Linked DNA regions of Piscinibacter gummiphilus. The protein of the gene in region 2 interacts with the protein of the main gene of each other region in a pairwise test. Links are inferred from orthologs where the notes say so. Each region holds a gene or a part of one and is shown on either strand. Other genes may lie near its edges.

The links.
Region 1: the proteins of ruvA (region 2) and ruvC interact in binary tests that used the Escherichia coli proteins (3 or more experiments, as listed by UniProt). The link is inferred for Piscinibacter gummiphilus from one-to-one orthologs.

The regions. Positions count from the first base shown.
Region 1 is NZ_CP015118.1:4,831,050-4,834,080, reverse strand. Bases 286-3,002 are described here. They hold ruvC (crossover junction endodeoxyribonuclease RuvC), read right to left. Parts: upstream 2,060-3,002; coding sequence 1,511-2,059; downstream 286-1,510. Other genes in these bases: A4W93_RS22080 (phosphatidate cytidylyltransferase), read right to left, coding at 2,065-3,002; A4W93_RS22090 (response regulator), read right to left, coding at 1,024-1,452; A4W93_RS22095 (PEP-CTERM sorting domain-containing protein), read right to left, coding at 286-888. In the rest of the region: more of A4W93_RS22095, read right to left, coding at 1-285; more of A4W93_RS22080, read right to left, coding at 3,003-3,031.
Region 2 is NZ_CP015118.1:5,751,680-5,754,908, reverse strand. Bases 209-3,123 are described here. They hold ruvA (Holliday junction branch migration protein RuvA), read right to left. Parts: upstream 1,995-3,123; coding sequence 1,422-1,994; downstream 209-1,421. Other genes in these bases: A4W93_RS26345 (sensor histidine kinase), read right to left, coding at 2,750-3,123; A4W93_RS26350 (response regulator), read right to left, coding at 1,991-2,644; A4W93_RS26360 (DUF8082 domain-containing protein), read right to left, coding at 787-1,296; A4W93_RS26365 (Tll0287-like domain-containing protein), read right to left, coding at 209-745. In the rest of the region: more of A4W93_RS26365, read right to left, coding at 1-208; more of A4W93_RS26345, read right to left, coding at 3,124-3,229. UniProt on the Escherichia coli protein: The RuvA-RuvB-RuvC complex processes Holliday junction (HJ) DNA during genetic recombination and DNA repair.

The DNA.
Region 1 (3,031 bases), 920 kb from region 2 along the record:
GGCCAGCACGGCGCCCAGCGCCATCGCGGCGGCCATGCCGGGTTCCGGCACGGGGGGCGGCAGCTGCCCGAATGGCCAGCGGTAGTCGTACCCGGACAGCGAACTCAGCTGATAGTCGCGCACGGCGACGCCGTCGACGGACACGGACCGGATGCGGTCCCAGAAACCGGACACCCCGGCCGTCGCGTAGCTCTCTGCCAGGCCGGAGGTGTAGCTCGCGACGCTCGAGAAGCTGTCGAGCGACAGGTCGATCGCCTCGCCCCATGTGAACGACGTGGTGAGCAGGAACTCCCCCCTCGTGGCACCTGGCACGTCCGTCAGCGGGTCCTCGGTGCGGACCCCGTCGCGCACGGACGCCGAGGCCGACGCTTCGGCCGAGTCCCCGCCGAAGCGGGCGACCAGCGAGGCCGACGACCACGCCGTGTTGTCTCCGACGGCATCGGCGGTGGCGTGGCCCCCATAGCGGATGGCGACCGTGACGACACCGGCGCGGCCGGTGAGGTCGGCGCGGTCGATGGTGAGACCGTCGGAGAAGGCCCAGCGTGCGGTGGCCTCCGCCGTGGCACCCGCGCCCGCGTCCCCGCGGGCCCGTGCGAAGGTGCCGGAACCGGCTCCCGCAGGGTCGGCATTGACCTGGGCGAATCCGTGGGCCTGGCGTTGTTCATGGGCCGTCTGCGCGATGGCCAGGACCGACACGCCCGACGGCTGCAACTGCTCGTCGCTGGCCGTCACGGGCGATGGCGTGGGGCCCTCGAACACGTCGGCCATGGCATCGACATCGCCGAGCGCCGACTGGGCGTGGGCCCACATCGGCGCGGTCGCCAGGACCAGCAGCGCGGCGCGCCGCGCCCACGTCGGGACGCCGGAGAGCGAGGGGGCAGGCACCATGACGAACCTCCGGGAGCAACGGGTCGCCCAGTCTAGGAGCCGAGGTTCGCGTCGGGGGACATGCCCCCTCGGAGGACGCCAGTACGGGCGGCTTGCGGATGGTCCGCCGGGTGGCGCACGGCGCCGTGCCCGGGCTCAGGGGCCGACGGGGCGCGTCACGTCCGGGTCTGCCAGGGCCTCATCGACGCGAGCGCAAAGTTCGTCCAGCTGGTCCGGCTTCAGGAAACTGTCGACGATGCCGCACTCGATCGATGCGCGAAGAACGTCGGGACTGGCGATGAGCGCCGAGTAGGCGATCAGGGTGGGCGGGCGTTCCAGGGCCATGCGGTTCACCGACGCGGCCACGGTCATGCCGTCGAAGCTGGGCATGGCGATGTCGGTCACGATGACCGCGGGGCGCAGCTTGAAGATCAGCTCGAGCGCCGCAACGCCGCCGTAGGCGCACTGGACCGTGTGGCCCCTGGCGGAGAGCACGAGGCCCAGGGTGTCCGCGCTGTCTCGATCATCGTCCACCACGAGGACGTCCACTTGCGTCTGGGGCGAAACCTGTGAATCGGCGGCCATGAATTCGTGATCGAGACTGAGGATGCGCGGAGTCTACGCCCTGCCGGCAGGCAACCGCTCAGCGAACCCGCCCGCCCTTGTACTGCGCCGTGACACTGCGCTCCCGCTGCGTCGCCTTCTCGATCGCCGCGAACGACTTCGACGCATGCGCATGGCAGATCGCGAGCCCCAGTGCATCTGCCGCGTCCTTGCCCGGCAGCCCCGGCAGGTGCAGCAGGCGCATCACCATCTCCTGGATCTGCTCTTTCTTCGCGTGGCCGTGGCCCACGATGGACTTCTTCATCTGCAGCGCGGTGTACTCGGACACGTCGAGCCCCGCGGCCACGAGGCCGGTGATGGCCGCGCCGCGGGCCTGGCCCAGCAGCAGCGTGCTCTGCGGGTTGACGTTGACGAACACGATCTCGATGGACGCGCAGGTGGGGCTGTAGCGCGTGGTGATCTCGCGGATGCCGTCGTAGATGACTTTCAGGCGACCGGGCAGGTGGCCGGTGTCGACGGCTTCGGTCTTGATGGTGCCGCTGGCCACGTAGTGCAGGTGCGGCCCCTCGACGTCGATGACGCCGAAGCCGGTGGTGCGCAATGCGGGGTCGATGCCGAGGACTCGCATGGGGATCACGCGCCGAAGTACCAGCGCACCGAATGGAAGAAGACGGGCGCCGCGAAACACATCGGCGCGACGCGGTCGAGCAGGCCCACGGCGCCGGTGACCGAACCCGTGCTGCCCTGGCGCTGGATGCCGGCGTCGCGTTTCATCGCCTTCATCACGAGGTCGCCGAAGATGGCGCAGCCGGCGGCGATGAACGCGATCAGGAAGGACTGCGGTGGCTTGAACGGCGTGATCCAGTACAGCAGGCCGCCCGCGAGGCCGCCGGCCAGCGCCGAGGCGAGCCACGTGCGCCACGACAGGTTGCGGTTGATGTGGCGCGCGATGGGGCGGCGGCGCAGGCGGCGGGCCACGAGTTCGTGCGTGATCTGCGCGACGGCCACCACGATCACGATGTAGAGCACGAGGAACGCGCCGCGCTCCTCGTACCGCGGGAAGCTGAGCAGCAGCAGTGCGGGCGCGTGGCTCATGCCGTACACGCACACCATCGTGCCCCACTGGATCTTCGCGGTGCGTTCGAGGAAACGGGTGGCGTCGTTGCCGAGCGCGGCCAGGATGGGCAGCACGGCGAACGCGTACACGGGGATGAAGACCGAGAACAGGTTGAACGCGCGGCCCGCGGCCAGCACGTACTGCAGCGGCAGCACGACGAAGAAGACGGCCAGCAGCGCGCGGTGGTCGGCCCGCCGCGTGTGGGTCAGCGTGATGAACTCGCGCAGCGCGAGGAAGGACACCACCGCGAACAGCAGCGTGGCGACGGCCGCGCCGAGCGCCCAGGAGATCCAGAACAGCACGGTGCCGATCCACACCGCGCGCAGGTCCAGCACGAAGCGGTGGTGCAGCGCGGCCTGCCGCGGGGTCATCTCCTTCAGCGACCGCCAGAACGCCAGCACGGTGGCGAGGATCAGCAGCCCGAAGATGGCGACGAACAGCAGGCCGATCTGCTGGGAGACGGTGAGGGCGCGCAGCGAGCCC
Region 2 (3,229 bases):
AGCGGTTGGCGGCGTGCGCCACCTGGCGCACCGGGGTCACCACCCAGCGCTGCAGCAGCATGTTGAGCGCGACGAACAGCAGCGCGAACACCCCCACCAGCGTGCCGATGAACGCGGTGGCCACCTCGCGGGCCTTGTCGTTGGCGACCTGCGTGGGCACCGAGACCACCTGGGCGCCGATCACCTCGTTCAGTTGCCAGCCGAAGCCGTGTTCGCGACCGTACTTGGTGATCAGCGAGGCCGGCGCGGCCTCGGGCGTGCTGTGGCACGCGAGGCAGGCGGCGTTCCTGATCTGGATGGGGCGGGCCACGTAGAACTTGGTGCCCGAGGCGTCGGCGATCTCGCCGGTCTGGTCCTTCAGGTCGGGGCTCGCGCGGAAGCGCTCGACGACCTCGCGCTCCCAGTCGACCGCCGCGTTGCGCGGGTTCGTGGGGTTCAGCGTCGCTTCCTTGTAGCCATAGCCGGGCTGGGCCTTGGCCAGCCGGGCGATGGTTTCGGTGGCGGCGAAGGCCGGCACGGTCTCGGGCAGGAAGTGGCGGTCGAGCAGCGGGTCGAGGTGCGGCTTCACGTGGGTGACCGTGTAGTCGCGCACGGCGAGGGCCACGTCCATCATGCGGCGGGCGTCGTGCACCACCTCGGCCTGGGCGTTCTTCAGCACGAGGCGGTAGACGATGCCGCCGGCCACCACGAGCGCCAGGGCGAACAGGGTTGCGAAGACGAGGTTGAACTTGAGCTTCAGGTTCATGCGGGTCTCCGCGGACGGAGTGGGAGTCTCGGGATGCTTTTCTAGTATTCGGGGTCGAACTTGGAGAGCGTGGCGGCCACGAACCGGCTGCGCTGCTCCTCGTCGTCGAGGTGGGCCTGCAGGCGGGCCAGCAGTTCGCCGGCCGATTCGGAGCGGGCCGACTCGGTCTCGATCAGCAGCGAGGCGATGGGCCCCACTTCGTGCGCGAGGGCCTCGCGGATGCGGACGAGCTGGGCCGGACTGATGCGAAAGCTGCGCTGGGTCACGAGGGCGCCGGGGCCGGAGGGCGGTGCGTCGAGCGGGGCAGGGGCGCTGTCGAGCCCCATGGGGCTGGTGTCGTCGCCCGGCAGGCGGCGGACGGCCCACGAGGCCAGCCATTCCTCCCGTTCCCGCGGGTTCACGAGCAGCCGGGCCGCCGCCGCCATGAAGTCGTCCTCCGTCCTCGCCTGGGCGGCGAAACGTTGCAGGTGCGGGCCGATGTTCACGTTCAGGCGCTTGCGCAGCGAACGTTCGACACGGGCCAGGAGGCGGGGGTGAATCGGGTCGGACATCGGGCCACCGGGGACAGGAACCGGAATTCTATGCCGCAAAACTGCACGCCCATGCACTTATTGCCGGGGGCTTGTGGTGTGGGTGCCGCGAGTTGTAAGCGGTCGATACCGCGAGGGGGTGGGGCTTACTTGGCCAGCGCCTTGAGCGCCTGCTTGATGCCGTCGCTGACGCCCACGTCCGCCGGCAGGCTCTTGAGCGCCGCCGCCGCCTCGCGGTCGCTGTAGCCGAGGGCCACCAGCGCCTGGAGAATGTCCGCCTGTGCATCGCTGGCGACGTGCGCCGGCAGGGACAGGTCGGGCCCGAGCTTGCCCTTGAGTTCGAGCAGCAGGCGCTCGGCGGTCTTCTTGCCGATGCCGGGCACCTTCACGAGCCGGCCGGCCTCCTGGAGCGACACCGCCTGGGCCAGCTCGGACACGCTCATGCCCGACAGCACGGCCAGCGCCATGCGCGGGCCCACGCCGGTGATCTTGATCAGCTGGCGGAACGTGGTGCGTTCGGAGGCGGTCAGGAAGCCGAACAGCACCTGGGCGTCTTCCCGCACCACGAAGTGCGTCAGCAGCACGACGCGTTCGCCGAGCCCCGGCAGGTTGTAGAACGTGCTCATGGGCACGTCGACCTCGTAGCCGACGCCATTGACGTCGACCAGCACCTGCGGCGGGTTCTTCTCCGCGAGCTGCCCGCTCAGGCGGCCGATCATCGGCGGAACAGGCCCAGGCGCTGCGCCTCGAGGGCGGCTTCCGCGCGCGAGCTGACGTTGAGCTTGCGGTAGATCTGCTTCACGTAGTCGGCGATGGTGTGGCGCGACAGGTTCAGCTGCACGCCGATCTCGGGCAGCGTGAAGCCCTTGGCCACCCACAGCAGCACCTCGTTCTCGCGGTCGGTCAGCGAGACGTGGGGCAGGTTCTGCGGTCGCTCCTGCGGCTTGTTCTGGGCCGCGAAGTACGCGATGACGCGGCGGGCGATGGACGGCGACAGCGGCGGTTCACCCTGGCTGATGCGCTGCAACTGCTCGACGAAGTGCTCGCGCGGCTGCTCCTTCAGCAGGTAGCCGAAGGCGCCGGCCTGCAGCGCGGGGAAGAGGTGGTCGTCGTCGTCGTGGATGGTGACCACGACCGACTGGGCCTCGGGCTGGTTCTCGCGCAGCGCCGCCACCACGTCCACCCCCGAGCCGTCGGGCAGGCCCAGGTCGATCAGGGCGACCTCGAAGCGTTCGGCGCTGACGAGCGCCAGGGCGTCGTGCACGCGGGCGGCTTCCGACACCTGCGCGTTCGGGAACACCTGCAGGGCGAGCGCTTTGAGCCACGAGCGGATCTCGGGCAGATCTTCGAGCAACAGGATTTTGTTCATGGCGGTACCCGGCAGGTGGATGCGTGCGTGCGCCCGCGGCGCGGGGAATATCGTAACAGCCGGGGCCTGCGCTGGGCAGACCCCGTGCACAGGGATTTCCGGGCCTCAGAGTGGCAGGGTCAGCCGGATCACGGTGCCGTAGCCCGGGCCGGATTCGACGAGGCACTGCCCCTGCATCTGCTTGGCGCGGTGTTTCATGCTCGCCATGCCGTGGCCCCGGTCGAGCTTGCCGTCGAGTTCCATCGGGATGCCCTTGCCGTTGTCCTGCACGACCAGCACGAAGTCGTGTTCGCCCAGCGTGCAGCGCACCTTGCAGTGCGAGGCGCCGCTGTGCTTGATGACGTTGCTGATGGCCTCGCGCAGGATGCGGGTGGTCTGCACGAAGGCCCGGGCGGACAGCTGCTGCGTCAGGTCCTCGTTCGGGCTGCGCCAGTCGGCCTCGACGCCGGCCTGGCCCAGGCGCAGCACGGTTTCGGCGCGCCAGTCCGCCAGCGCGTCGGCCACCGGCAGCGGTTTGCCCGTGAGGCCCTTGACCGACAGGCGCATCTCCTCGAGCGCCTCGCGGGCGAGCGACGAGATGCGTTC